2 regions of the Bradyrhizobium sp. S3.7.6 genome follow, and region 1 is predicted to be linked to the other one. Evidence: riboswitches for the same ligand, from Rfam matches in the RefSeq annotation. Region 1 holds a riboswitch; the other holds the start of a gene.
What was found. A riboswitch is a leader RNA that binds a small molecule or an ion and turns the genes downstream of it on or off. The one in region 1 is predicted to bind cobalamin.

Region 1 (5,236 bases):
TGAAGGCTGCACGCGAGCCGCACCAGCGGCAGCGCGATGGCGGCACCCGATCCTTCGCCGAGCCTGAGATCGAGGCTGATCAACGGCTGCACGTTCAGCGCGCGCAGCACCAGCCGATGCCCCTGCTCCGCCGATTGATGCGACGGCAGCAGGAATGGCTGGCACGACGGGTTCAGCCGCACCGCCGCCAACGCGGCCACGGATACGATGAAGCCATCGATCAACACGGGAATGCGGGCTTGTGCAGCCGCAATGATGGCGCCGCAGATCGCCGAGATTTCGAGGCCGCCGACGGCGCACAGGATCTTTTCCGGCGAAGCACCTGCAACGCCATGCCGCACGATCGCAGCGTCGATCACGCGCGCCTTGTGCGCACGGCCGGCCGCATCGACGCCGGTACCGCTGCCCGCGATCTCCTCGGCACTGATGCCAAGCAGGCTCGCCGCAATCGCCGCCGACGTCGTGGTATTGCCGATGCCCATCTCGCCGAAGATCAGGAGATCGGGCCTGCCGGCGTCTGCGCGCGCGACTGCGCGCTGACCGGCTTCGAAGGCGAATGCCAGCTCCGTGGGGGTGAGCGCGGCTTCCACGCTGAAGTCGCGCGTGCCGCTGCGCGGCTTGTCGGTGACGATTCCTGCCATCTCCTCCTGTGCCAGCGTACCGGCGTCGACGACCTCAAGGTTTGAGCCAAGCTCACGCGCCAGCACCGAGATCGCGGCACCGCCCGAGGCAAAATTCGCCATCATCGCGATGGTCACTCCTTGCGGATAGGCCGACACGCCCTGCGCGACGATGCCGTGATCGCCGGCGAAGACGATGATCGGCACCCGCGCGGCACGCGGCTGCTCGGTCGCCTGCAGGCCCGCAAGCTCGACCGCAAGCTGCTCCAGCCGGCCGAGCGCGCCAGCCGGCTTCGTCAGTTGCGCCTGACGCGCGAGCGCCGCCTCGCGATGGACAGCGGAGACATCGGGGCATTTCCGGGTGACCCATTCAGGGAGCATGCTGCCTCGCTTACGGCCTGCGCTTGAGAATGTAGCTGTCCATGATCCAGCCGTGCCGCTCGCGCGCATCCTGTCGCGCGGCGATGATGTGCGGGCCGATCTCGGCCAGAACGCCCGACATGACGATCTGATCGGGCATGCCGAGATAAGCGCCCCACCAGATGTGCAGCCCCGCAGGATCGAGCGACTGGAACGCCGTGCCGCCGTCGAGCATCACCACCACGGTATCGACGCCTTGCGGCCAGCCGCCCTCGCGCAAGCGGCGCCCCGTCGTGACGAGGAAGGGTTCGCCGATGTCGTTGAGCGGCAGCGCATGCGCCGCGCACAGCGCCTGGATCGAGGTGATGCCGGGCACAACTTCGATATCAGGCAAGGGATCGAGCCGCCGCGCAATGCGCAGCGAGGAATCGTAGAGCGAAGGATCGCCCCAGATCAGCAGCGCGACCTTGCCATCATCACCGAGATGGCTGGCGATCGTCTGCGACCAGGCCGCGGCCACGGCCTCGTGCCAATCGTCCACGCCCTTGTGATAATCCGCTTCACCGGCATCGCGCACGGGAAGATCGAACTCGGCAATGCGCGTCGTTTGATTGGTGAGCACATCCGCGCAGATCGTCCGCCTGAGATCTGCGAGATCGGACTTCGCCGTCCCCTTGCGCGGGATCAGGATGAGATCGGCCGCGTTGATGGCTTGAACGGCGGCGCGCGTGAGCTGCTCGGGATCGCCGCAACCGATGCCTATCAGGGAGAGCGTGAGCATCGTGAGTGCGAAGGGCGGCCATCACGGCCGCCCGTTCGCTTGTCTCTCTCAAGCCGCGTTATGCAAACGCGGGGTAACGAGGCCGGGCGCGGTGACGCCGCGCAGCGACTTCGCCAGCGCCAGCACACCGAGGTCGGCCAGCGGCTCGATCACGATGACGAGCGCGTAGGAGGCCGCGAAGGTCGCGATGTTGACGAGGTTGGTCGCACCGAAGCCCGAGCCATAGAGGGCCCAGAACGCGACCCAGGCGATGACGCCGGCCTGATACGTGGTCGAAAGCGCCAGCGCCTGGCGATACCTGAGATCGACATAGGCGGTGTTGCGGGCAATGATCCGCGCGGCGATCGCCTGGATCCCGAACAGCGGCACCAGCAGCGTGGTGACGTTCATGCCGAATTGCGGCAGATCGGGCGGCTCGAAGAAGATGCCCTGGAACAACAGTCCGAACGCAAGGCCGAAGGCCGCGGGCGCTGCCCCAAACAGCAGGAACAGGGTCGAGCCGAGGATGAAGTGCACCTCGGAGACGCCGACCGGGAAGTGCGGCAGGATCTCGAAGAAGACGAACACGAGGCCCGTGGTGGCGAGCGTCCGCGCCGCGAACGACGTGATGCCCTGCTCGCGCACGGTCTCGACCGCGAGCTTCAGCGCAACGCCGCCGACGGCGATGCCGGTTGCGTAACTCAACACGAGCTTGGCGCCCGATACGACTCCGGGTTCGATATGCATGGTTCAGTTCCTTCCTGCCGTCACACCCGACGGCCTTGGCCACAAGACATGCACGGCCGGTCTCCTGGCTCGCGGTTCACTGGGGTTCTCCGGCCTTCCCGGGCCTTGCGGCCCAGTGGCTGATCGGAGTCCCTCACCGCTTACAGTCGCGGGGGCGGCTGGGGTTTTGGGCGGCGCAACTGTCCGCCCACCCCCATTCCCGATTATGCTCCGGCGGTTTGCGCCGCCTCGAGCACCATGCATCTCCTGTGTGCCCCTTTCGCCAGCCGGGCGTCAAGGGGCGAAGGGCGGCCGGGACGGTCATGACGGATAATCCCCGGCCAGTGCGCCGAACAGGATCACGGCGGCCATCGAGGCAGCGCCGCCCCGCGCAAGTTGCTCGGCCAGCTCGGCAATGGTGGTGCGGACCAGCCGCTCGTCGGGACGACCGAGGGATTCGGCGAACAGCGCCGGGGTATCAGGCGCGAGGCCGTGCTCGATCAATTTTGCGACAAGCGCCGGAAAGGTGCGCCGGCCCATATAGACCACGGTGGTCGCTTCGGGATCAGCCAGCGCCGCCCAGTTCAAATTCTGCGGCAGCTCGCCGGTGACATCGGCCCCGGTCACGAACTGCACCCGGCGCGAGGTGTGGCGCCGGGTCAGGGGAATGCCGGCTTGCGCAGCGGCGACACAGGCCGAGGTGATTCCGGGAATGATCTCGTAGCCGATGCCAGCTTCGCGCAGCGCCTCCAGCTCCTCCTCGAGCCGGCCAAAGATACCCGCATCGCCCGATTTCAGCCGCACCACACGGACACCAGCCGCGGCATAGTCGACCAGCAGGCGGTTGACGTGGTGCTGCTTGGTCGAGGGCCGCCCTGCCCGCTTCCCGACCGCGACGAGATTGGCGCCGGGCCGGGCCAGATCGAGGATCGCACCGGAGGCGAGGTCGTCATAGAGCACGACGTCGGCATCGCGCAGCCGCGCGGCACCTTTGAGCGTGAGGAGCTCCGGGTCGCCGGGGCCGGCCGAGATGAAAGTGACAAAACCGCTCACCGATCCTCCGCGATCAGATGGAAGAACGTGCCGGTGGCATGACCGCGGCGCGAGCCGGTCTCGGCGATGACCGCGCCTGTTGCATCGTGCACGACCGCCAGCGGCGTATCCGGCTGCGCGATAATCGTCGAATAGTGGAACTCATGACCGCGCAGGCGCGCGCCGGCCTGATGGCCCGGCATCGGCGCGGCGAGCGCAGCGAGACGATAGCCGAGATGCATGCGGCGCTTGGCAAAGCTCGTCTCCAGTCCGAGCAGGCCCGTCATCTCATGACGGACGCCGTCGGCGTCGGTCAGAGCGGTTCCCAGCACCATGTAGCCCCCGCATTCGCCGTGCACCGGCCGTTTGTCAGCGAAGGCACGCAGACCGTAGCGAAAGCGAGCATTGGCCGCGATCTTCCCCGCGTGCAGCTCAGGGTAGCCGCCGGGCAGCCAGCAGACATCGGCACTCGCGTCAGGCGCTTCATCGGCAAGCGGCGAGAAGGTCGATATCTCGGCGCCCGCCGCGCGCCAGGCTTCCAGCATGTGCGGATAGATGAAGGAGAACGCGGCATCGCGGGCCAACGCAATGCGCTGCCCGGGCGGCGTCACATTCATGCCGTTTGCCGCCGGTTGCGGCGACCAGCTCGCTGCCGATCGCAGCACCGCATCGAGATCGACATGCTCGGCGACGAAGCGCGCGGCTTCGTCGATCAGCTTGCCGATCTCGGCCTGCTCCTCGGCCTGCACCAGGCCGAGATGCCGTTTCGGCAGGCTGATCTCGGCATGGCGCGGCAGCGCGCCGAACACGGCGATGCCGGCGTCGTTGAGTGCACGCCGCACGAGATCTTCATGACGTGGGCTGGCGACGCGGTTGAGCACCACGCCGGCAAGGCGCACACCGGCGCGATAGTCACGAAGGCCTGCGGCGATCGCCGCCGCCGTCTGCGCCTGTCCGGAGGGATCGATCACCAGCAGCACCGGCCAGCCCAGCATCTCAGCAATGTCGGCGGTGGCGCCGGTGCCGGAGACGCCGCGCGCGGCGACGCCGTCGAACAGGCCCATCGAGCCCTCCGCGAGCACGACATCGGCATCAGTGCCGCGACCGACGAGATGAGCTATCGCCCCGCGATCCATCGCCCAGCTATCGACGTTGACGGAAGCGCGCCCCGTCGCAGCGGCATGGAAGGCGGGATCGATATAATCGGGCCCGCTCTTGAAGCACTGCACGTTCAATCCGCGATTGCGCCAGGCGCGCGCCAGCGCCAGCGTCAGCGTGGTCTTGCCGACGCCGGAGGCCGGCGCGGAGATGACGAGCCCTGCCGGCATCACGATGCCTCCGGAAAGCGCGGATCGGCACCGACCGGCCGATAGCGGCGGTCGTAGTCGACGGCATAGAGACGGCTCTCGTCAAAATCCGCAGCACCAAGCGTCTTGCCGACCAGGATCAGCGCCGTGCGCTCCATCTCGGTGCCGACGGCGGCATCGAGCGTCGCCAGCGTGGCGCGAACGATGCGCTGGTCCGGCCAGCTCGCACGCCAGACGATCGCGACGGGGCAATCCGCGCCGTAATGCGGCGTGAGCTCTGCGACGACCTTGTCGAGCAGATGGATCGACAGATGGATCGCGAGCACCGCTCCGGTGGCGGCGAACGCTGCGAGCTTTTCGCCCTCAGGCATCGCGCTGGCGCGGCCCGGCGTGCGCGTCAGCACCACTGACTGGGCAAGACCGGGCAGCGT
Region 2 (5,001 bases), 2.0 Mb from region 1:
AGGCGATCGCGACCAAGGCCGCGGCCTGACGCCGCCTGCAATCCGTTCTTAATGTTTGGCGCGCATCCTTTGAGGATGCGAGCGTCGCGATCATGATTGCTCGCATTGGGAATGCCGAGGTCCGTTGCGGTGCAGCGCATCTCGCTGACGTCGCTTTGCCGCTCCTCACCAGGGCAATCCCATGCGCCTTCTCGCAGTCCTCATCTTCGCGCTCATGACGGCCGCCTGCAACCAGGAGCAGGACATCACCGGCTCGACCCCGGTCTGTGCGATGCGGAACTACAGCTCCTACAATCCCCGCGACATGAACCAGTGCGTTGCCGCCTGCAAGGCGTGCGACCACGGCAACACCGTCACCTGCACCACGTCATGCACCCTCAAGGGTGCCCACTGAGCGGCGGCGCTGGCTGGAGCTAGCGCTGAGGGTGCTCGGGCACCGGAACGATTCACATGGGTTAGTCATTGAAGCGGCAGGCAGGACGCGGAGTCCTATGGAATGGGTATGCTCGATCCCGGTCGGTTCCTGGTGTCGTGCTCGCATTGCGATGCAAGCCCGATGGCGGCCAACGTCAAACGTTCGAGCTGGTCTTCGTCGCCGCACGAGGTCCGCTTCGTATGCCCGCGCTGTCGCTGCGAGGAGACCGCCATCATCTCGGCCTCCGGTGAGCTGACCCCGATCCGACGCATCGACGCTCCGCTGCGCGACGTCACCGCGGCCTGGGCTCAGGCCCAGCGGCCAAGAGGTCGGGCGTAGCCCGCCCGTCACAGGGCCAAGAGGGCGGGCGTAGTCAGCTCTGCGCAAGTTTTGGAACCCGGCCTACGCCGACGCGTTTCCGCTCCGACATCAACGCATCGAGGCCCTGCGAATGATCAGCGAGCATTTCGACACCCGCACCCGGATCAACATGAAGCTGGCGCTGGATCGGGTCTGCCGCAATCGCCCGGTCGGCGAGGACCATTGCTTTCGCAGGTCCGTTGCCGAGAACATCATCCGCTGCGCGCTCACGGGCCGCACCGGCATCGGCCAACTCGTCGATGCCGGCGAGCGGGCGATGATCAGGACGCGTTCGGAGCGGGAGCCGGCCTGATTGCGCCAGCTCAATCTCCGGTGCGGTGCTTTGACCGCCATGCAACCGGCCGATTGACTCTCCGCTTGCCTGCCCCCTAGATTGGTCGGTGACGGTTCTCCTCACGGAGATCAAAAGGGAACGTGGTGCGAGGTTTTCCCGATACCGGGATATTCTCAACGCCACGGCTGCCCCCGCAACTGTAAGCGGTGAATCTTTCGTCATATGCCACTGGGAATCTCGGTCCTGGGAAGGCGACGTAAGGTAACGACCCGCGAGCCAGGAGACCTGCCGTCAGCCGTGGTCACACGCGAAGATGTCGGTCGGGGAGTACAGACATTAGCTTCACCGGAGCAATCGAACGCTCCGCCGTGAAACCTCGTTCGCTGTGACGTGCCACTGACGTCATACCGAGGTTACAAGAGTGTCCCGTAATGTCTTTGCCGCCAGGCGCTTCCGCGCCGGCCTTGTCGCGTTCGTTTCCCTGTATTCGCTCGATCTGTCCATTGCCCAGGCCCAGCAGTCGGCATCGCCCGATCTGCTGCCGCCGGTCGAGGTCGCGCCGACCGAGCGTCCGGCCAAGCCGCGAGCCGCGCGGCCTGCGCCCGACCAGCCCGAGCAGCGGCGCGTCGCTCGGGTGCCGAAGCCCGGGCTGGTGCCGGCGTCGCCCCCGGTTGCCGGGGTATCCGCCGCCAACCTGTTTCCGACGGTCGTCGTCAGTCCGACGGGTATCGTCACTCCGACCAATCTGGTTGCGAGCTCGGTGACGGTTCTGACCGCCAGAGACATGGAGCGCGATCAGCGCCGGACCGCATCCGATGCACTGAGCGCGGTTCCCGGCCTCAACCTCGTGCAGACCGGCGGCCCCGGCGGACAGACGTCGATCTTCATGCGCGGAACGAATTCCAACCACACCAAGGTCCTGATCGACGGCATCGACGTCAGCGATCCCAGCAACCCGAACCGTTCGTTTGATTTCGGCCAGTTGCTCACCTCCGACATTCAGCAGATCGAAGTCCTGCGCGGTCCGCAGGGCGGTCTCTACGGCGCAGACGCGCTGGGTGGCGTGATCTCCATCGTGACGAAGAAGGGTGACGGTCCCGCCCGCGCGACCGGCTCGGTCGAGGGAGGCTCGTTCGGAACGTTCAACCAGACCGCAGGCCTGAGCGGTTCACAGGACCACTTCAACTATGCCTTCAACGTTGCGCATTTCCACGCGAACGACGTGCCGGTGACACCGGTCGAATTGCTGCCGCCGGGGCAGAAGGCGATCGGCAACTATTACGACAATATGACCTATTCGACGAAGCTTGGCGTCGAATTGAGCGAAAACCTGACGCTCAATAGCGTGGCGCGGTACACCGACGCCACCCTGCGCTTTACCGGAGACACCTTCGATCCCGTCACATCCGCGAGCTTTCCCGCGGCCGCGCAAAGCACGCAGACGGTGCACCAGCTCTTCACGCGCGGGGAGGCGGTCTGGTCCGCTCTCGACGACCGGATGAAGAGCTATTTCGGCGTCAACTACACCAATCACTGGAACTACAACATCTCGCCCGGCGACGCGATGGCCACGATCACGACCGGCGACCGCGTCAAGTATGATTGGCACACCACGACCCAGCTCGCGCCCAACAACAATGTCATCATTGGCGCGGAGCATGAGACCGAAACACTGCAAACGGCGACGGTTTCGGCGCAAAACGTCAACAAGGCCGGATATATGGAGCTGCAGTCCCAGTTCCGGGATCGCATCTTCTTCACGGCCAATGTCCGGCAGGACGACAACGAGCGGTTTGGAGAGCATCCGACCTTTCGTCTGGCGTCTGCCGTGATCGTGCCGGTCACGGATACGAAGTTCAAGGGAAGCTACGGCACGGGGTTCAAGGCGCCGACGCTCAACCAGCTTTACGTCAGCTTTCCCGCGTTCTTCTTCTTTGCAAATCCCAACCTCAGGCCGGAGGAAAGCGTCGGGTACGACGCCGGCTTCGAGCAACCCTTGTTTGGCGATCGCGTTCGCTTCGGGTCGACCTACTTCCGCAACAACATCACGGACCTGATCCAGAGCACGTTCGATCCCGTGACATTCACGAGCACCAACACCAATATCGGCAAGGCGATCACGGAGGGCACGGAGAGCTTCGTCGCGGCTGCGATCACGGACCGGCTTCGCGTTCGTGCCGACTACACTTTTACCCGCGCGGTCGATGCGACGGCGGGACTGGAGCTGCTGAGGCGTCCGAAGGAGAAGTGGAGCGCAAATGTCATCTGGAATCCGATCGATCCACTGACACTTTCCGCAACCGTGTTGCACGTCGGGAGTTTCGTCGATGGTAACCGCGACTTCAGCATTCCGCGTCTGCTGGCTCCGGCCTACACCGTCGTCAACGTCGCAGCCGAATATCTGGTCACCGACCAGGTGAAGGTGTTTGGCCGGGTCGATAATCTCGCCAATGTGCACTATCAAAATCCGACCGGCTTTCTGCAGCCGGGACTGGGCGTCTATGGCGGCATTCGCCTGGCGAATTACGACGTCAGATAGCGAGAGAGAGAAAGAGCCTCATGACGACGGCCGATCCGCTCATGGACTTGATCGCAAGCCAGCTTGCCGACGCTGAGGCCGGCTGGAGCGTCGGCACGTTCGGTGCCATTGCCGAGTTCACACGCGAGCCCGGTGAGGCCTTCGATATGGAGCAGTCGCGCAACGGGGTCAGCGTCGTGACGCAGAAGGGTGGGATGCGCGTTGTCTTCCACCCGGGCCTGCGCTTGATCGCATCGGAATCGCCGACCACGGAGAGCTGGAGCCACCGCATCGCGCTGTGTCTCCCGCATGAAGCCAGCGCCATGAGCGGTCGTACCGTGCTGACCGAGCTCGGCCCGGATGTCGAGGCGCTCCTGACGAGGGATCGCAGCGGCATCCTGTTCGACCTTGGCCTCGGAACGTTGCAGGTCGACGCTTGCATCCGTGTCAGCGATGCCGATGCCGTCGCCGCGCTCAGGAGCCGCACGGGCCAATCCGTGTTCGCGCCCGAAAGCGACGCCATGCGGATCATTCTGGCCGCCAATCCGCACCGCGTCTTCATCAGCCGCATCGGGCGCGCCGAGGTATTCCAGCCGATCCCGCCGCCGGGCGGGCGAAGCCCTGACGGCCCGCACACCCACGTCCTGCCAAAGCTGCTCGCGCATCGCCGCACCCATGCCGCCACCGAGCCGCTGCCTGAGGGGTGGATCCCCTGCGCGCATCTCTATCCGGCCCATCCGCTGCGCGATCAGCTCGGCCGCAAGCGCGCTTTTCGGCCGGATCTTCACGCAGCCTTCCAGGCGCTGCTCGAACTCTATGGGCTGCCGGAGCTGACGGCGTGCAAGAGGGCCGCGGTCGAAGCGATCGAGAAGGGGCGGGGACCTGAGATGGCGACGCTTCCGCCCGATCGCACGGCGCGCGCCACTGTTCGCGTGGCCTTGCGCCAATTGGCGGCCATGGAGCCGCACACCGCGACACTCGCCGCCTGGCTTGCCGCCTACGACCGTCGCGATCCAGCCGAGACTGAAGATCCCATGGAGGCTCTTCACTGAGTCAGACGTGATGCCGCGTTCCAACAAAATGTGCTACAAATCCCATAAGGAGATCGTTCCATGACTGTCACCATCCTGCCGCCCCACGCCGACCGTTTCCGCCTTCATCCGGTCACCTCGCGCCTTGCGCCGATGTTCTGCTTTGCGCTGCTGACGGTGTCATGCGCGCTCGCGAGCTTCGCGCTTGCCTGCGCGACGCCGTTTGCGGCGTTCGCCGTCGTCGCCGCCGCGATGCTGCCGATGCGTCCGGCGCTGCTCGTCGTCACCGGCGCCTGGCTCGTGAACCAGACCATCGGCTTCGGCGTGCTGCACTATCCCATCGATGGCAGCACCATCGCCTGGGGCTTTGTCATCGGTGCTG

Region 2: linked by a shared signal. The riboswitch ahead of ACVJ5M_RS23355 (TonB-dependent receptor domain-containing protein) and the one ahead of ACVJ5M_RS33555 (energy-coupling factor ABC transporter permease) in region 1 are both predicted to bind cobalamin.

Annotation. Positions count from the first base shown of each region.
Region 1 is NZ_JBSSEQ010000001.1:6,858,040-6,863,275, forward strand. It holds gene cobT (nicotinate-nucleotide--dimethylbenzimidazole phosphoribosyltransferase) at 1-1,001, opposite strand, end outside; gene cobF (precorrin-6A synthase (deacetylating)) at 1,012-1,761, opposite strand; gene ACVJ5M_RS33555 (energy-coupling factor ABC transporter permease) at 1,810-2,487, opposite strand; cobalamin riboswitch at 2,525-2,742, opposite strand; gene cobA (uroporphyrinogen-III C-methyltransferase) at 2,788-3,519, opposite strand; gene ACVJ5M_RS33565 (cobyrinate a,c-diamide synthase) at 3,516-4,826, opposite strand; gene cobM (precorrin-4 C(11)-methyltransferase) at 4,826-5,236, opposite strand, start outside.
Region 2 is NZ_JBSSEQ010000001.1:4,832,432-4,837,432, forward strand. It holds gene ACVJ5M_RS23335 (hypothetical protein) at 1-29, shown strand, start outside; gene ACVJ5M_RS23340 (hypothetical protein) at 182-394, shown strand; gene ACVJ5M_RS23345 (hypothetical protein) at 497-754, shown strand; gene ACVJ5M_RS23350 (hypothetical protein) at 867-1,088, shown strand; cobalamin riboswitch at 1,164-1,377, shown strand; gene ACVJ5M_RS23355 (TonB-dependent receptor domain-containing protein) at 1,492-3,609, shown strand; gene ACVJ5M_RS23360 (DUF6925 family protein) at 3,630-4,640, shown strand; gene ACVJ5M_RS23365 (hypothetical protein) at 4,701-5,001, shown strand, end outside.